4 regions of the Chromobacterium sp. INPA-IVC genome follow, and region 2 is predicted to be linked to each of the others. Evidence: predicted binding sites of a transcription regulator. Region 2 holds the regulator's gene; each other region holds the start of a gene.
What was found. The regulator FNR, encoded in region 2, switches genes on or off when oxygen is low (the NO sensors DNR and NnrR bind a similar motif). The targets are predictions, from matches to a motif close to TTGATNNNNATCAA.

Region 1 (4,511 bases), on a different contig from region 2:
CAGGTTGCCCAGATAATCGCCCAGCGTGGTGGTGAAGGTGTCGAAGATGAAGCCGGTGGGCCCCAGGACCACCACCGCCAGGAACAGCAGCGCCGCCAACAGGATGTTGAGGTTGGACAGCCACTTGATGCCGCGCGACAGGCCGGTCAGCGACGACAGCAGGAACAGCGCGGTGGCGATGACGACGATGGCCACGGTCAGGGTGGCGGACGGCGTCACGCCGAACAGCATCTCCAGGCCGCTTTCGATCTGCAGCGTGCCGAAGCCCAGCGTGGTGGCGACGCCGAACACGGTGGCCAGCACCGCCATCACGTCGATGGCGGTGCCGACGGGACCGTCGACGCGGTCGCCCAAGAGCGGACGGAAGGCGGCGCTGATCAGGCCCTTCTGGCCGCGGTTGAACTTGAAGTAGGCCAGCGCCAGCGCGGTCAGGCTGTACACCGCCCATGGGTGCAGGCCCCAGTGGAAGAAGGCGTGGCGCATCGCCAGCCGCGCCGCCTCGGCCGATTCCGGCGCGGTGGACGCGCTTGCCGGCGTGGCGAAGTGGGACAGCGGCTCGGCCACGCCCCAGAACACCAGGCCGATGCCCATGCCGGCGGAAAACAGCATGGAAAACCAGCTCAGGCGGGAAAACTCCGGCTCATCGTCCTCCTTGCCCAGCCGGATATGGCCGAAGCGGCCGAAGGCCAGATAGAGCGCGAACAGCAGGAAGCCGAACACCGATAGCAGATAGAACCAGCCGAAGCGGGAAATGGTGAAGCTCAGCCACTCGGAGGCGGTGGCGGTCATGTGCTCGGGAGCGGCGGCGCCCCAGAGCGCGAACAATACGGCGAACAACAACGACAGGCGTAGGACCATCGGTACTCCTTGCATGGCGGCGCGCGTCCCCGCGCGGGGCGCGCAGCCGTGATGGATGGTGATGCGAGGCGCGGCCTGAGCCGCGGGCGAAACCGGCGACGGCCGGCGCGAAAGCCTTGCCCGGGCCAGAGCCCGCTGCGGGACTCTGCCGCCAACGGCCGTTTGCTGCCGGGCGCTGGCGGAGCGGGCCAGCATGGATGGATAAGGGCGCGCGGGATGGGGCGGGCGCTTTCTGTCCGATGCCGGCGGGGCTGTTTGAATATATGAATAAAATCAATGAATTGCTTTTTAGATTATCATTATTAGCATTTTCTTGTAAACATCTGTTGCGAGATTTGATGCAAATGGACAGGGTTGGCGGCTTCGCTTGACAGCGGGTGGCGGCTTCGCCAACCTGTCGCGTTCATCGGAATTCGGGCAGCGGGAACGGACATGATTCGAGTGGATATTTTGCTGGTGGAACAAGGGCTTGCCGCGTCGCGCACCTCCGCGCAGAACCTGGTCGCGGCCGGCCGCGTCAGCTGCGGCGGCGCGGTGGTGGCCAAGTCCAGCCAGAAATTTCCGGCGGACGCGGCGTTCGACATCGTCGCCGACGAGGCCGACCGCTACGTGTCGCGCGGCGGGTTGAAAATGCGCGGCGCGCTGGACGCGGCCGGGCTGGACATCGCCGGCTGGACCGCGCTGGACGTCGGCCAGTCCACCGGCGGCTTCACCGACTGCCTGCTGCAGGCCGGCGCGCGCCGGGTGGTGGGCGTGGACGTCGGCCACGACCAGTTGCACCCGCGGATGCGGGAAGACGCGCGGGTGCGCTATTTCGAGGGCGTCAACGCGCGCGCGCTGGACCGCGCGGCGCTGTTGGCCGTCAATGACGGCGACGGCTTCGACCTGATGGTGTGCGACGTGTCCTTCATCTCGCTGAGCCTGGTGCTGCCGTCGGCGCTGCCGCTGTTGACGCCGGGCGGACGTCTGCTCAGCCTGGTCAAGCCGCAGTTCGAAGTGGGGCGGGAAGGGCTGTCCCACGGCGGCATCGTCCGTGACGAAAGCCTGTATCCGCAGGTTAAGGACAAGATCGACCGGGTGCTGGCCGAGCAGAACATGAAGACGCTGGCCTGGTTCGACAGCCCGATCAAGGGCGGCGACGGCAACCGGGAGTTCTTCGTCCACGCCGAGCGCCGTTGAAACAAAGCAGGCCCGCGCGAGGCGGGCCTGGCATCGCCGCCCCGCATGCGGCGGGGCGGGCGTTGAGGCTTACTCGACGCGGATGTCGTCGTCTTCCTGGCTGCGCACCACCAGCAGCGGGCACTGGCTGCGGCGCAGGATGTCCTCGGCGAAGCTGCCCAGGAACAGATGGGCCAGGCCGCTGCGGCCATGGGTGCCCAGCACGATTAGATCGGCCTGCTGCGCGCTGGCGTAGCCTATCAGCAGATCGGCCAGGTCATGGCCGCCTTCCCAGCTTTTCTCCAGATGGCTGACCACATCGGTCAGGCCTGCGTTGCGGGCGATGGTTTGGGCGCGGGCCAGCGCTTCCTGGCCTTGCTCCAGCGCCAGATCGTAGCCGGGGTCGCCGGCGTAGACGCCCAAGCTGTCGACCGCCAGGTCGCGCAGGCTGGCGACGTGGATCAGGGTCAGTCTGGCTTCGGCGAACTTGGCGACGCGGATGGCTTCGTGCAGGGCTTTGTCGGAATTGTTGCTGCCGTCTATCGCGGCGATGATGTGACGATACATGGGCTGCTCCTTCGAAACACCGGCTTGGTGGGATGCCTTCAGCATACTCCGATGGCGGCGGCGGTGTCTCGCCGGGCGAGCGCGGGTATTGATCCAGGGCAATGAAACGAATGTTTCATGAGCGCGGTGCGGACGGATGGTTTTACCGCGAATGTCGGCAGCCGACCTGCTCCCCTTTCGGCCCGTGCCGGCAAAACAGTTTTGCGTCAGGGGATGTTAAGCCGCCGTTTTTTTGATCGGCGGCGCCTGGCGCAAGACTGTTTTGTCGGGGTTTCTCGGGCCGTGGGGTCGCCTGGGGTGGTCAGGGGGCTGGCGACGCAGCCCCCTGACCCGTTTGGCGGGCGGAACCGCCGTGAAAAACATTGTCCGCGAAGCGGACTCCATGCCCCGCCGTGACTAGCCATGCATCCGCGCAGGGTGATCCGGCTAGACCAGAAACCCCAGATACTGCCGCTCCCAGGCGGTGACCTGGCGGTGATAGTCGTTCAGCTCCACCTCCTTCACCGCCAGATAGGCCCGGCTGAAGTCCGCGCCGAACAACGACTCGGCGCAACCAGCGGCCATCGCCGCGCAGGCGGCGTCCAGCGTGGTGGGCAGGCTGGCGGCCTGCTGCTTGAACACATTGCCGTGCACCGCCTCGTCAGGGACCAGCTTCTGTTCGATGCCGGCCAGGCCCGCGCCCAGGCTGGCGGCCAGCGCCAGATAGGGGTTGGCGTCGCAGCCGGGCAGGCGGTTTTCCACCCGCCGCGCCTCCGGGCCCGACACCGGCACCCTGAGCCCGACCGAGCGGTTGTCCAGTCCCCAGCTGAGGTTGACCGGCGCCGCCATGCCCTTGACGAAGCGGCGGTAGGAGTTGGGATTCGGGCAGAACAGCGGCATCAGCTCGGGCAGGAAGCGCTGCAGGCCGGCGATGAAGCCGAAGAATTCCAGGCTTTCCGAACCGTCGGCGCGGCTGAAGGTGTTGCGGCCCTGGCGGTCGACCACGCTCTGGTGGATGTGCATGGAGCTGCCGGGCTGGCCGGGCAGCGGCTTGGCCATGCATACGGCGCTGAGGCCGTGGCGATGGGCGATTTCCTTCAGCGCGGTCTTGAACAGGAAGGTGTCGTCGGCCAGCTTCAGCGCGTCGCCGTGCTTGAGGTTGATCTCGAACTGGCTGGGGCCCATCTCGTGCACGCAGGTGTCGGTGGCGATGCCGAGCGTCTCGCAGGCCTGGTACAGCTCGTCGAAGAAGGCTTCCAGCTCGCCCAGCGCGGAGAAGCCGAAGGCGTCGAAGCCGGCTTCGCGGCGGCCGCTGGCGAGCGCCGGCGGCTGGAACGGCTGCGCCGGGTCGCCGTGGGCGGCGAACAGGTAGAACTCCAGCTCCGGCGCGACCACCGGCGTCCAGCCATGGGCGTCGTAGCGCGCCAGCACCTGCTTCAGCACCGAGCGCGGGGCCAGCGGCGACAGGCCGCCGTCGTGGTCGACGCAGTCGCAGATCACCATCGCGCGCGGAGTCTTGGCCCAGGGCACCGGACGCAGCGTGTTGTAGTCCGGCGCCAGCGTGACGTCCGGATCGTGTTCGCCGTAGAAGCTGTAGTCGGGAAATTCGCCGATACAGCTTTGCAGCGGCACCGCGCGCGCGATGCGCAGCGGCTGCCCCTTGATGAAGGCGGCGGCGGGCAGGGTCTTGCCGCGGGGAAACCCATGGACGTCGGCAAAGGCGAGCTCGACGTCCCGCGCCTTGCTGTGTTGCAGCCATTCGATGAGGCCTGCCGGCATGCGGGCATCAGACATACGATTCTCCACTGAAGCGTGCTGGGGTTCCTGTCTGTCCTCAGTTTTTTTTCTTGCTTTCATGGAGCGAGTGCCCGTGGCCATTATGCCAGCCGCAACGGCGGCGGCAAGTGCGGCGATGAGTGGCGCCTGTTTACAACCTTGCTTGCGGGCGT
Region 2 (4,511 bases):
CCGCCGACCGCGTCGTCTATCGCCGGCAGCTGGCTTTTGAGCGCCGCGGCCAGCTTGTCCGCCTGGGCCGACATGTCCGGCTTCAGGCCGGCGTTGTAGGCCACAGCCTTGGCGATATCGCTGGCCAGGCCGTCATTGACCTCGGCGATCAGCGGCCGCAGCTCCACCAGGCGGTCGCGCTGGGCGGGATCGAGCGGATGGTTGGCCTCGGCCAGCGAGGCGATGGCGTTGGCCTCGCCCAGATGGCTGATCAACGTGGTCAGCTTGGCGGTGGCGGCGTCCATCAGATAATAAGTGTCGATGTCCGGGTCCAGCGTCAGGTTGGAGTTGTCGCTGACGACGCCGATCAGATTGTTCAGCTTGTCGCTGAGATTGCCGTAGGCGGCTATCCACTGCGAGGGCTGGGCGGACTGGGTGGCTTTCAGTTTGTCCCAGGCGGCGGCGGCGTCCTTCCATGCGGCGTCGCTGGCCAGTTCCGGGCCGAGCCGGCCGTTGGCGTCCTGCAGCGCCTGCCATTTGCCTTGCAACTGCTGGACGGCGGCGGGAAAGTCGTTTCTGGCCTGAGTCTCGCCCAGCGCCGCGCGCACCGCCAGCTCCTGGCCCTGCTGCGCCTGGATCAACATCGCGGTCAGCGGCTGCATGTAGGCGACGCCCACCTTTTCCTTGGCGGTGGATTCGATATTGTCCTGGTTGCTGCGGTACAGGCCGTAGACCAGATACAGCAGCGCCGCGGCGAACAGCACGCCGATCACGGCGAAGCGTTGCGGATAGCTCAGACGCTGCATCAGCCTGACGATGGGTGTGGACATGGCGCGGCTCCTTGTGAAAGCGGGTTGCCGCGCCATTCTGTTGCCCGGCACGCTTGCATACCCTTTGTATAAGTGATTTTGCTTATCTCACAGGGAAAAATATCCGCTACTGGCTTTACTGGCAGTTCCGTTCGGAACGGAATGGCGCGCCGGGGCGGTCCCGGCGCGGGGAGGGGGATTTCAGATGGTTTTCGAGTAGCGGGCGCGGGTTTCGCGTTCGCGCAGATGGCGGTCGAAGATCATCGCGATATTGCGGATCAGGAAGCGGCCCTGGGGCTCCACCATCAGGAAGTCGCCGTCGAAGGACAGCAGACCCTGTTGCTGGAATTCGCGTATCTGTGGCATTTCCGCCTCAAAATAACGGGCGAAATTGATGCCGTGGATTTCTTCTATGGCCTCCACCGACAGCGCGAAGCGGCACATCAGGCTCTGGATGATGGTGCGTCGCAATATGTCGTCGTTGTCCAGCGTCAGCCCGCGCACCACCGGCAGCCGGCCCTGGTCCAGCGCCGCGTAATAGCCATCCAGCGTCTTGTCGTTCTGGCTGTAACAGGAGCCCACCTTGCCGATGGAGGAGACGCCGAAAGCCAGCATGTCGCAGTCGGCGTGGGTGGAGTAGCCCTGGAAATTGCGCTGCAGCCGGCCCTGGCGCAGGGCGATGGCCAGCTCGTCGTCCGGCTTGGCGAAGTGGTCCATGCCGATGAACACGTAGCCGGCGTCGGTCAGCGTCTTCACCGCGTCCTGCAGGATGTCCAGCTTGACCGCGGCCGGCGGCAGATCCGCCTCGTTGATGCGTCTTTGCGGCATGAACACGCTGGGCAGGTGGGCGTAGTTGTACAGTGACAGCCGATCCGGATCCAGCGCCAGCGCCTTCTGCAGCGTGTCGCGCATGGTTTCCCGGCTCTGCAGCGGCAGGCCGTAGATCAGGTCCAGGCTGACCGATTTGAACCCGCCCTCCCGCGCAGCTTCGATCACCGCGCGGGTTTCCTCTTCGGTCTGTACCCGGTTCACCGCTCGCTGCACCGCCGGATCGAAATCCTGTATGCCCACGCTGACGCGATTGAAACCATATCCTGCCAATTTCAGCATGGTTTCACGTTTTACCTTGCGCGGATCAATCTCTATGGAATATTCTCCGTCGCTCAGGAATTCAAAGTGGGTTCCGAGCATGCCCATCAGCCTTTCCAGCTGGGCATCGGACAGGAAAGTGGGCGTGCCGCCGCCAAAGTGCAGTTGTATCACTTTTTCCCGGATGCCCAGTTCCGCGGACACCAGGCGGATTTCCTTCTCCAGATAGTCCAGATACTGGTCCGCCTTGCCGCTATCCTTGGTGATGATCTTGTTGCAGGCGCAGTAATAACAGATGGTGTTGCAAAAAGGTATATGAGCGTACAATGATAGAGGTCTGCGGTTGGCGCCGATCTGGCGCTGACGCAGTTTGTCCAGATAGTCTTGCGTCGAGAAATTAGACGTAAAACGATCTGCCGTCGGGTAGGATGTGTATCTAGGCCCCGCGCCATCCAGCCTCTCGATCAACTCGCGATCGAAGACAAAATGGGCGGGAGAGAAGGGGTGGGTAGTTTTCATGTCGTATTCGGATGGTAAAACTTCTGGAGGACTGGTAAATTTGCGAAAAATTAGTGAATTCCGCCTTGATAAGGGTCAAGCTTCGCCGGCTTGCACACACAGCATGTCTGAACAAAACCAAACCTCCCTGCATACGCTGAAAATCTCCTGCTCCAGCTGCAGCCTGCGCGAGCTATGCCTGCCTGTCGGCCTGAACCGCGAGGAAATGGGCCAACTGGACGCGGTGATCCGCCAGAGCCGCCGCCTGAAGCGCGGCGAATACCTGTTCCGCAGCGGCGAGTCCTTCAAGTCGCTGTACGCGATCCGCACCGGCTTCTTTAAAACCTGTGTCGCCAGCCAGGATGGCCGCGAGCAGGTGACCGGCTTCCTGATGTCGGGCGAGCTGATGGGCCTGGACGGCATTTCCTCCAGCAACCACAGCTGCGACGCGGTGGCGCTGGAGGACAGCGAAGTGTGCGAGCTGCCGTTCACCCGGATGGAGTCGCTGTCCCGCGACATCCCCAGCCTGCAGCACCACTTCTACCGCCTGATGAGCCGCGAGATCGTGCGCGACCAGAACGTGATGCTGCTGCTGGGCAATATGAAGGCGGAGGAGCGCATCGCCGCCTTCCTGCTGAACTTGTCGCAACGGCTGTCCACCCGAGGCTTTGCCGCCAACGATTTCATCCTGCGCATGAGCCGGGAAGAGATCGGCAGCTTCCTCGGCCTGAAGCTGGAAACGGTCAGCCGCACGCTGTCCAAGTTCCAGCAGCAGGGCTGGATCACCGTCGATCACAAGCACATCCAGCTGGTGTTGGTAGACGAGCTGAAAAACCTGATTTCAGGCTGCATGCACGCTGACGGCCACTAAGGCAGTCCGGAATCGGCAATCAAGGCAGGCGCGACGCCTGCCTTTTTTCATGTCCGCGAGATTTTGAGTTTCAGCGCCGCCAGACGCTCGGGGGCCGGCCAGCCGGGCGGGACGGCGAAACCGCGCGCGACCTCGCGCCACAGGCCGCCGCCGACCGCTTGCAGTTCGGCCAACAGTTGCGGCGCCGGCATCGCTTGCAGCCGCGCGCGCAGGGCCGTCTCGTCCAGCGTATCGGCTTCGGCCAGCAGCGCCGGGGCGAGCCATGACAGCCTGGGCAGCCAGGCCCAGCGCGAATCGCCGCCGGCGCGCGGCCAGGGGGCGTCCCTGGGGGCGAGCCAGCCGCGCAGTTGATGGGGATTGAGCGGCGCGGGCGGCGATTGGCCCGCCGGATAGAAGAACCAGCCGCAGAGCCGGGCGGCGGCGCGGCAGTCTTGAAAGCCATCCGGAAGGATGGCAAGCGCGTCGGGATGGCGGGAAAGCCGCAATTGTGTTGTGGTTTTGGTCGCTTTCAAACGCCAGCCGTCATTGAGGCCGGGGCCGACCAGATCGTCGGCGGTTTCGCCTAGCGAAAGGTAAAACTTGCTGGCTGTTTCCAGATGCCAGGGCTCGCCGTCCAGCCTCAGCAGGAAGTCGAACTCTCCGATCGTCCGGTGCTCCCGATTTATGACTTTCAGATTTTCAGCGATGGGGTCGATGTGTTTCGCCTGGCGAAACCAGAAGGAGAAAAGCCGTTCGGCATATTGTCCCAGCCGTTTGGCGGCGGCGGCGGCGGCCAGCCAGGCTTCCAGCTCGGCTGGCGCATGATCCAGCCGGGCGAGCAGCGCCTCGCCGTCCGGTCCCAGCAATCGTTCAACGGGCAGGTCGGCGCCGCACAGCCAGGGCGAAGGAGAGGTCAGCAGAAAGGCGAGGTCGCGCACCGCGGGGCGCGCGTAGGGCAGGGCGAGGCTGGACTCAGTCGGCATCCCCGGGCCGGCCGGAGGCGGTGCGCTGCACCTGTTTGTAGAAGCCGCGCAGGATGTCGATCTCCTCGCGCAGCATCCCGGCGCGATGGAACATGGTGCGCATCCGGCGCATCAGCCGTTCGCTGTTGCGCCGTTGAAAGTAGCCGATCTCGTCCATCGCCTGTTCCAGGTGGCCGCACATGCCGTCCACCTCGCTCTGGGTCGCGGCTTCGCCCTCGGCGCGCAGGTATTCCACGTCCACGCCGGTGTGGCTGAACAGCTCGTAGGTCATCACCTGCACCGCCATCGCCAGGTTCAGCGAGA
Region 3 (4,511 bases), 130 kb from region 2:
GCCAGAGCCGTTTCGGGGTGACCTTTCCCTTGTTCGCCAAGCTGCAGGTGAACGGCGACGGCGCGCATCCGTTGTGGCGTTGGCTGACCCAGGCGGATTCCGATCGGCCGCATCCCATCAAGTGGAATTTCACCAAGTTTCTGGTCGACGGCCGGGGGCGGGTGGTGAAGCGCTACGAGCCGGCGGTGGAGCCGCACGAGCTGCTCGATGACGTCAAGGCGCTGCTGGCGAGGTGAAATGCGAACGGCCCGCGCAGGCGGGCCGTTGAGAGATGGGAGGATGGTTATTTGCGGCGGAAGACCACATCCCACACGCCGTGGCCAAGCTTGATGCCGCGCGCTTCGAACTTGGTCAGCGGGCGGTAGTCCGGACGCGGCGCGTAGCCATCGGCGGTGTTGCCCAGATCGGCGTTGCCGCTCAGCACTTCCAGGATCTGGACCGCATAATCCTCCCAGTCGGTGGCGGCGTGGAAGTAGCCGCCCGGCTTCAGTTTTTTGGCCAGTTTCTCCACCAGCGGCGCCTGGATCAGGCGGCGCTTGTTGTGGCGTTTCTTGTGCCACGGGTCCGGGAAGAAAATGTGCACGCCGTCCAGGCTGCCGTCGGCCAGCATGTTGTCCAGCACTTCCACCGCGTCGTGGCGCATCAGCCGCAGATTGGTCAGTTCCTTCTCTGCGATCAGCTTGCACAGATTGCCGACGCCGGGTCCATGCACTTCGATGCCGAGGTAATCATTGCCCGGATTGGCGGCGGCGATCTCGGCGGTGGCGCCGCCCATGCCGAAGCCGATTTCCAGAATCTTGGGCGCGGCGCGGCCGAAAGCCTGTTCCAGGTCGATTGTTTCCGGACGGTACTCTATGCCCCACTTGGGCATGCCTTCGTCCATCGCCCGCTGCTGGCCTGCGGACAGATGGCCCTGGCGCAGCACAAAGCTGCGGATCGCGCGTTTGAAAGCCGGATTTTCCATTTTGCTGGCCTGCTGAAAACTCAAAAAAACCGCGATGTTACCGAATCTCGGCGTAGCTTGCGAGTATTGCCGCCCGCCGCGGCTCGTCCCGCCGCAGCGCGTCCAGATAATCGAGCACGCTGGGCCATCGCAGGCGGACGGCCAGTTCGCGCCGCATCCGGCCGTTGTCCAGGCGGCGCGATTCGGCCAGGAACGACCATTGCTGCGGCGTGACGCGCGCCTTCACCTCGTCGCGCGGCAATTGCGTCGGCACCGGCAGGCCCAGCGTTTCGCCCAGGCGCCGGTACCACAGGCTGACCGGCAGCGGCTGGTCGTCGCAGGCGTTGTAGACGCGGATGCCGCTTCTGCGGCGCAAGGCCGCCGCGCACAGCAGGGCCAGGTCGTCGGCGTGGATGTGGTTGCTCCAGCTGTCTTCGGCGTCGATGATCAAGGGCGCGGCGGCGGCGAAACGCGACAGCGGCAGCCGTTCATCTGCGTAAATGCCCGGCGCGCGCAGGATGGTCAACGCGCAGCCGCGGGCGATGGCGAAGCGCCGCAGCTGGCGTTCTGCGTCGGCGCGGCGCTGCGCGCGGTCGTTGCGCGGGCGCACCGCCGCGGCTTCGTCCAGCACGCCGCCGCCTGCGTCGCCGTAGACGCCGCTGGTGCTGATGTAGATCAATTGCTGTGGTATGCTGTTCGTTTTTGCCAGCGCGTACAACAACTTGCGCATCCTTGGATCGGTCCGGCCTTGCGTCGGCGGCGGCGCGGTCAGCAAGGCGGCGTCGGCTAGCCCGGCCAGCCGCTCCAGGCTGGGGCCATGGTCCAGATCGCCGATCATCGGCAGGGCGCCCAGCGCGCGCCAGCGGGCGGCGGCTTCTTCGGTTCGGCACAGGGTCAGTATCCGCCAGTTCCGGCGCAGCAAAGGCAGGGCGCGCCGGGCGACATCGCCGGCGCCGATGACAAGTAGTGTACGCATGGTGTGCATTTTAGCCAGAATTCGGGATTGAGAAACGATTATGACTTGCCAGGTGAAGGTGCTCCCCAGCGGGCATGCATTCGGTGTCGAAGCGCATGAAACCATTCTTGAAGCCGCGCTGCGCCAGGGCGTGGGCTTGCCCTACGGCTGCCGCGACGGCGCTTGCGGCGCTTGCAAGGGCAAAGTGGTGGAGGGCGAAGTGAGCCAGGACGGCTTCCAGGAAAAGGCGCTGTCCGCCGCCGAGCGCGCGCAGGGCATGGCGCTGTTCTGCTGTGCGAAGCCGAAAGGCGACATCAGCATCGAGGCGCGCGAAGTGACCGGCATCGGCGATATCCAGATCAAAACGCTGCCGTGCCGCGTCGAAGCGGTCGAGAAAATCCACGACGTAGCGGTGCTGAAGCTGAAGCTGCCGGTGTCCGAGCGTTTGCAGTTCCGCGCCGGCCAGTACATCGACATCCTGATGAAGGACGGCAAGAAGCGCAGCTTCTCGATCGCCAATGCGCCGCACGACGATTCCTTCCTGGAGCTGCACATCCGCCATCAGCCCGGCGGCTCGTTTTCCGAATACGTGTTCCATCAGATGAAGGAGCGCGAGATCATGCGCTTCAAGGGACCGATGGGCTCCTTCTTCCTGCGCGAGGAATCGGACAAGCCTATCGTGCTGATCGCCAGCGGCACCGGCTTCGCGCCGGTCAAGGGCATCATCGAGCATGCGATCCATCATGGCATCACCCGGCCGATGAAGTTCTACTGGGGCGCCCGCACCAAGGCCGACCTGTACATGGCGGAGCTGGCCGAGGGCTGGGCCGCCGCGAACCCGAACATCAGCTATGTCCCGGTGTTGTCCGAGGCGTTGCCGGAAGACAACTGGACCGGCCGCACCGGATTCGTGCACCAGGCGGTGCTGGAAGACTTCGCCGACCTGTCCGCTTACCAGGTGTACGCCTGCGGCGCGCCGGTGATGGTGGAGGCGGCGCACGGCACTTTTATCCGCGAGCGCGGCTTGCCGGAGGACGAATTCTTCTCCGACGCTTTCTTCCTGGCCAAGGACATGGGCGGCGGCAAGTAGATAGACAAGCTGTTGATCTGTATGTAAAAAGCCCCCGGCAATCGCTGGGGGCTTTTTATTTGTCCTGCATCAAATCGCCGGGATGGGCGATTTGACTTGGGTCAATTCCATGGTTTACCTAGTGGTTATTATGTCGCTGGCAAGTCAATTGAAACCGCGTGCGGGTAGGAGGGAACCATGGAGTTGCTGACCCTATTGTTGGCCGACGATGTCGGCCGTTTGAGCCTGTTGACTATCGTGGTCGCCACCGTGGTGGCTTTCGGGGCTTTGTGGGTGATTTTCCGGAACATGAACAAGCCGGGCAAGTAAGGATCACTCCCGTTGTTTTCAGTATTTCCTCTTGATGTGTGTGTTGGCGGATACGGTGGTGGGCCGTATCCGTTTTTTTTGCCCGCCGCGCCTGGTTTTTGTTCTTCATCAGACTATTTCCGCTTCGGGCTTTCTCTTCCGCCTCTCCTTTCTATGCTTAAGAGCCGTTGGCAAACCTGGCGGAAGATCCGGGCTGTACAGGATTGGTAGTCGGCTTGCGGCGCTGAGCGCCCATTTTCGCCGCCCCGGGTTCCGCTGCCCATGACGCCTTAATGCAAGCCTTGGTCGCATTCCCCGGAAGTCGCCGGATTGATGGCTGGGCCTGCTTGATGCAAATCAACCTAACAACCGACACCGCTGGAAAGCCTTGTTTTTCGGGGTATACCATAATTTCAGATGATAAGAATTTAATAATGTAATGCTCGGTTTACATACCAGATCGGAGAACGAAAATGTCCACTGAAACTGCAACTCAAGCCGGCTTGGCCGAGGGCGCGTCGCCCAGGCTGAAGCTTGGCGCGCTGACGGCGCTGGTCGTCGGCTCCATGATAGGCGGCGGCATCTTTTCGCTGCCGCAGAACATGGCGGCCGGCGCGGGCGCCGGCGCCATCCTGATCGGCTGGGCCATCACCTTCGTCGGCATGCTGGCGCTAGCCTTCGTGTTCCAGATGCTGGCCTCGCGCAAGCCGGAAGTGTCCGGCGGCGTGTATGGCTACGCCAAAGCCGGTTTCGGCGACTACATGGGCTTCAATTCGGCCTGGGGTTACTGGATCTCGGCCTGGATCGGCAACGTCTCCTATTTTGTGGTGATGTTCTCGGCGCTGGGCTTCTGGGTGCCGGCCTTCGGCGACGGCAACACGCCCATCGCCATCGCCTGCGCGTCGGTGGTGTTGTGGGGCCTGCACTTCCTGGTGCTGCGCGGGGTGCACGGCGCGACTTTCATCAACACCATCACCACCATCGCCAAGCTGGTGCCGCTGGCTCTGTTCATTCTATTGATCGTGTTCGCCTTCAAGGTCGATACCTTCAACCTGGACTTCTGGGGCAGCGCCAAGCTCGGTTCCATCGTCGACCAGGTGAAGAGCACCATGCTGGTGACGGTGTGGGTATTCATCGGCATCGAGGGCGCGTCGATGTTCTCCGGCCGCGCCGAGAGCATGAAGGATGTGGGCAAGGCCACTGTGATCGGCTTCCTGCTGACCATTGCGCTCTTG
Region 4 (4,511 bases), on a different contig from region 2:
AGCTGCGCTTCTCCGTCGCCGACACCGGCATCGGCATCCCGCGCGAGCACATTCCGCGGCTGACCGAGCGCTTCTACCGCGTCGACCGCGGCCGCTCGCGCGGCAGCGGCGGCACCGGGCTTGGCCTCGCCATCGTCAAGCATGTGCTGGCGCGCCACCACGCTCGGCTGGAAATCAAGAGCGAGCCGGACAAGGGCAGCACGTTCAGCGCGGTATTCCCGCGCGAGCGCCGCAACGACAGCCAGGCTGCCTGAGCCAGCGCAAATCGCCGCGCCTCTCCTCTTGGCGCGGCGGCGTTGCCGGGGTAGGATGGATTCTTTACCTCAAGCAATACCCGGACGCCTCACCATGAATCGTTTGCAAGCCATCCGTCCCTTCGGCCAGCGCATCTGGCTGGACAACCTGTCCCGTGAACTGATCGCCTCCGGCGAACTGGCCCGCCTGCTGGCCGACGACGGCATCGCCGGCGTGACTTCCAATCCGGCCATCTTCTACAAGGCGATCAGCGGCGACGCCAGCTATCAGGGCGAGCTGGCCGTTCTGAAGCAGAACGCCTCCCTGTCCGCCGAGGCGCGCTACGAAAAGCTGGTGGTGGCCGACATCCAGGCCGCCTGCGACCTGCTGCTGCCGCAGTACGAAGCCAGCCAGGGCAACGACGGCTACGTCAGCCTGGAAGTGTCGCCCGAGCTGTCGCGCGACGAGGCCGGCACCCTGGCCGCCGCGCGCCGCCTGTGGGCCGAGATCGGCCGCGCCAACGCGATGATCAAGATCCCGGCGACCGCCGAGGGCGTCCGCGCGTTCCAGACGCTGACCCGCGAAGGCGTCAACGTCAACATCACGCTGCTGTTCTCGCTGCCGCAGGTGGAAGCGGTCTGGGACGCCTACATCGCCGGCCTGTCCGCTCGCCTGGCCGACGGCCAGCCGGTGGCCGGCGTCAAGGCGGTGGCCAGCTTCTTCCTGTCGCGCGTCGACAGCCTGCTGGATCCGCAAGTGGCCGAGCCGCATCAGGGCAAGGTGGCGATCGCGCTGTCCAAGGCCGCCTACGCCCGCTACCAGGAGCGCTTCCACGGCGAAGAGTTCGCCAAGCTGCGCGCCGCCGGCGCCCGCCCGCAATTCCTGCTGTGGGCGTCCACCGGCACCAAGAACCCGGCTTACCGCGACGTGTTGTACGTGGAGAGCCTGATCGGCGACGAAACCGTCAACACCGTGCCGGACGCGACCATGGCCGCCTTCCGCGACCATGGCGACGCCGCGCTGACGCTGCCGCAGGGCATGGACGAGGCCAAGGCGCTGCTGGCCGCGGTGGAAGCCGCCGGCACCGACCTGGCCGCGGTCGGCGAGAAGCTGCAGCAGGACGGTTTGAAGCTGTTCGAGGACGCTTTCGCCCAGTTGCTGAAGCTGACCGCCTGAGCGGACCGCCGAGTCAAAAGGTGAAGACAGCGACGGGCTGCCGGCGGAAGCGGGCAGCCCGTTTCGCTTGCAGAGGCGGACTCAGCCTCCCTGGCGGCGCCTGGCCATATTGGCGCCGGCCTGGCGCAGCTCTTCGGCGCTGAGCGCGCTGGCGGCGGCGGGGAACAGCCATTCCTCCTCGGCGGCCGCGTGCTCGCGGTATTGGCGGGCGAATTCCTGCAGCTCGTTCCTGCTGATCTGGCGGATGCGTCCGTCGCGCAGCGCGACCAGGTCGTCGCGGATGGCGTTCCAGCAGGAATGCAGGTAGCCGTGCTCGGCGGACAGCTGCTCCAGCCGCGAGGCGGCGGTGGGGAGGCGTTCTTCGAGCAGAGGAAACAGCTCTTCCTCTTCGTCGGTATGATGGGCGGGGCCGGCGATGTCGAAATAGCGGACCACGTCGTCTATGGTGTTGCGCGCGGCGTCGTCGACGCCGTGCTCCTCGATATAGGGCGGCAGCTTGTCCAATTGATCGCAGAAACGGCGGATCTTGTCGTGACAGGCCTGCAGCATTTCCAGCGGTTGTTCGAAGCTGGGCGCGGCGGCGGCTTTGCCCAAGGTGTCGAGTGTGAGCATGAAGATGGTCTCCTGCGTGGGTTCTGGCATGATTGTGCAGCCATGCCAGGGCCGTGGACATGATGCGCCTCAAGCGGTGAGCGACGCTTTTCCGTCCGCGCGACGCGCGACGCAAGTTCTTGATACCGCTTTGCGCGATGGAACACAAGCCGGAATTGTACGAGATGATCCGATCTTGAAGATGACGGAGAGATGAAATGGAGTTGCCGTTCGAAGTGACGGAATTGGCCCGCGGCGACGCGGCGCTGGCGCGGCGGGCACTGCGGCTGCAGCTGGACGCGCACCGGCTGGAGGTGGAGTGGCTGAATTATCCGGCCCTGCCTGTGATGTGGCCGGACCTGGCGGCGTTGCATTCTTGCCGGGACCGCATTCTGGCGGCTTTCGAAGGGGATGAGCTGCGCGGCCTGCTGGTGACGTCCCGCGGTTCCGATGGCGGCATGCATATCGAACGCACGGTGGTGGACCCGGCGCATTTGCAGCAGGGTTGGGGCTATCGGTTGCTGAACCGCGCGCTGCAGGGCGAGGACCGCGTCAGCGTGGATACCGCCGAAGTCAACCAGGCGGCCATCGCGCTGTACCACAAGGCCGGTTTCGTGCTGGAACAGCGCTGGAACACCACCGACGGGCTGGCGCTGTGGCGGCTGGTTTACCGGCCGTCCGCGGCGCCGGCGCTGGCGCTGGGCGCGGACGGCTGGATGCAGGGCGCCCAGCAGCTGCCGTCGCCGAACTGCGACGAACGCAGCCCAGGCTGCGCGCCGGAGCTGCTGGTGATCCACAATATCAGCCTGCCGCCTTACCGCTACGGCGGCGCGGGCGTCGAGCAGTTGTTCTCCAACCGGCTGGACCCGGATGAGCACCCCTATTACCAGGGCGTGCATCAGTTGCGGGTGTCTTCGCACTTTTTCATCCGGCGCGACGGCCGCCTGCTGCAGTTCGTGCCGGTGGGCAAGCGCGCCTGGCATGCCGGCGTCTCCAGCTGGCGGGGACGCGAGAAGTGCAATGACTTCTCCATCGGCGTGGAGATGGAGGGCTGCGACTTCGAGCCTTTCAGCGAGGCGCAGTACCGCACGTTGGCGGCGCTGTCGCGCGAGCTGCGGCGTGGACTGCCGCTGTCCGCCATCGCCGGCCACGAGCATATCGCGCCGGGGCGCAAGACCGACCCCGGCCCCTGGTTTGATTGGAGCCGGGCCCAGGCCGACAGCGGCCTCGGCTTCTGAACCGCTATTTCAGCGTCAGATAGGGGCGGGGATGGTCGTCGAAGGCCAGTTCCTCGCCCGGCAGCGCGAACAGCGCGTAGCTGAAACCCAGATAGAACGCCGCCTCGTCGCTCAGCCGCGAGATCGCGTCCAGATTGCCCAGCAACTCGCGGAACGGCAGGTCCACCCGGGTCTCGCCGTCGGCGAGGAAGCCGACGCTGCGTTCGAACACCACATGTTGCGGCCGGAAGTCGCCGGAGACGGCGACGTCGGAGAAGTCGTACTGCGCCAGGAGGGCGGGGCGCTTGCGCGCCACCTTGCCGGCCAGCACGCCGGCCAGCAGGATTTCATCCCGCGGCAGCCCCTGCAGGCATTGCAGGCGGATCACCCGGTCCAGCGGCACGAGGTAGGTCTTGGCGGTGTTGACCAGCCGTATCGTGATCGCGTCGGCGTCGATGTCCTCGATGGTGAGGGCGCTCACAACACCCCCAGGATCAGCGATGCCTTGGCCTCCAGCTCGCTGCGCTCCAATTGCGGGCTGGAGTGCGCGCTCAGCGTGCTGCCCACCCGGGTGGTGGCTTTTCCGTCGGCCAGCAGCGCGGTGCGGATCATGGTGCCGAGCTCCGCTTCGCCGGCGCACAGATAGCCGAAGGCGCCGGCGTACCAGCGGCGGCTTTCGTGCGCCGCGAGCAGCCGCGCGGCGGCGTCGATGGGCGTGCCGACGACGGTGGCCGGCCACAGGTGGTCGCAGATCGCGTCGGCCAGGGTCTTGCCCGGCTTCAGCCGCGCGCTGACGCTGGCCGAGGTGTGGAACACATTGGCGAAGCGCTCCACTTCCCGTTCGACGTCGACGCGGATGTCCTCGCAGCTCGCATCCTTAGCCAGCATGTCGGCCTTCACGCATTCCTCCAGCTCGAACCTGTCCTTGTCCGACGCCAGCAGCTTTTCCACTTGCGCTTGATCTTCGGCCTCGCCGCGGCCGCGCGCGACGGTGCCGCAGATGGGGCTGGTGGAGAGCCGGCCGTCGCGCAGGCGCAGGAACATCGCCGGCGAGGAGCCGGCCAGCTGGAAGTCGCCGCCGTCGAAATACAGGTTGTACGGCGCGGGATTGCGCGCCAGCAGGTCCTGGTGGATCTGGTAGCCGTCGCGCGCGCAGGGACGCTGGATCGCGTAGCTGGGATTGACCGAGCGCAGGCCGCCATCGGCGATGCGCCGGCCGGCGATGGCGTACATCCGCTCGTAGGGCAGGCCGCGGCCGGCGGCGAAGTCGTCGGTGCCTAGCAGCGGGCCGAG

Region 1: ACX17K_RS16660 (universal stress protein) is a predicted target of FNR. The motif match lies at 2,672-2,685, and genes of this name have one in related genera.
Region 3: ACX17K_RS09000 (DUF3149 domain-containing protein) is a predicted target of FNR. The motif match lies at 3,080-3,093, and genes of this name have one in related genera.
Region 4: ACX17K_RS04905 (hemerythrin domain-containing protein) is a predicted target of FNR. The motif match lies at 2,082-2,095, and genes of this name have one in related genera.

Annotation. Positions count from the first base shown of each region.
Region 1 covers NZ_JBTNLS010000008.1:197,513-202,023, reverse strand. Annotated here, with positions in the region: gene ACX17K_RS16670 (glycine betaine uptake BCCT transporter) at 1-858, opposite strand, end outside; gene ACX17K_RS16665 (TlyA family RNA methyltransferase) at 1,291-2,037, shown strand; gene ACX17K_RS16660 (universal stress protein) at 2,107-2,583, opposite strand; gene ACX17K_RS16655 (glutamine synthetase family protein) at 3,010-4,356, opposite strand.
Region 2 covers NZ_JBTNLS010000004.1:142,194-146,704, reverse strand. Annotated here, with positions in the region: gene ACX17K_RS08370 (methyl-accepting chemotaxis protein) at 1-809, opposite strand, end outside; gene hemN (oxygen-independent coproporphyrinogen III oxidase) at 990-2,396, opposite strand; gene fnr (fumarate/nitrate reduction transcriptional regulator Fnr) at 2,500-3,246, shown strand; gene ACX17K_RS08355 (DUF1853 family protein) at 3,294-4,208, opposite strand; gene ACX17K_RS08350 (RNA methyltransferase) at 4,198-4,511, opposite strand, start outside.
Region 3 covers NZ_JBTNLS010000004.1:271,594-276,104, reverse strand. Annotated here, with positions in the region: gene ACX17K_RS09020 (glutathione peroxidase) at 1-236, shown strand, start outside; gene trmB (tRNA (guanosine(46)-N7)-methyltransferase TrmB) at 284-964, opposite strand; gene ACX17K_RS09010 (NAD-dependent epimerase/dehydratase family protein) at 1,002-1,919, opposite strand; gene ACX17K_RS09005 (CDP-6-deoxy-delta-3,4-glucoseen reductase) at 1,960-2,988, shown strand; gene ACX17K_RS09000 (DUF3149 domain-containing protein) at 3,166-3,297, shown strand; gene arcD (arginine-ornithine antiporter) at 3,750-4,511, shown strand, end outside.
Region 4 covers NZ_JBTNLS010000002.1:427,098-431,608, reverse strand. Annotated here, with positions in the region: gene phoR (phosphate regulon sensor histidine kinase PhoR) at 1-254, shown strand, start outside; gene tal (transaldolase) at 349-1,410, shown strand; gene ACX17K_RS04905 (hemerythrin domain-containing protein) at 1,492-2,022, opposite strand; partial or broken gene ACX17K_RS04900 (GNAT family N-acetyltransferase) at 2,220-2,636, shown strand; gene ampD (1,6-anhydro-N-acetylmuramyl-L-alanine amidase AmpD) at 2,694-3,239, shown strand; gene ACX17K_RS04890 (hypothetical protein) at 3,244-3,699, opposite strand; gene ACX17K_RS04885 (chorismate-binding protein) at 3,696-4,511, opposite strand, start outside.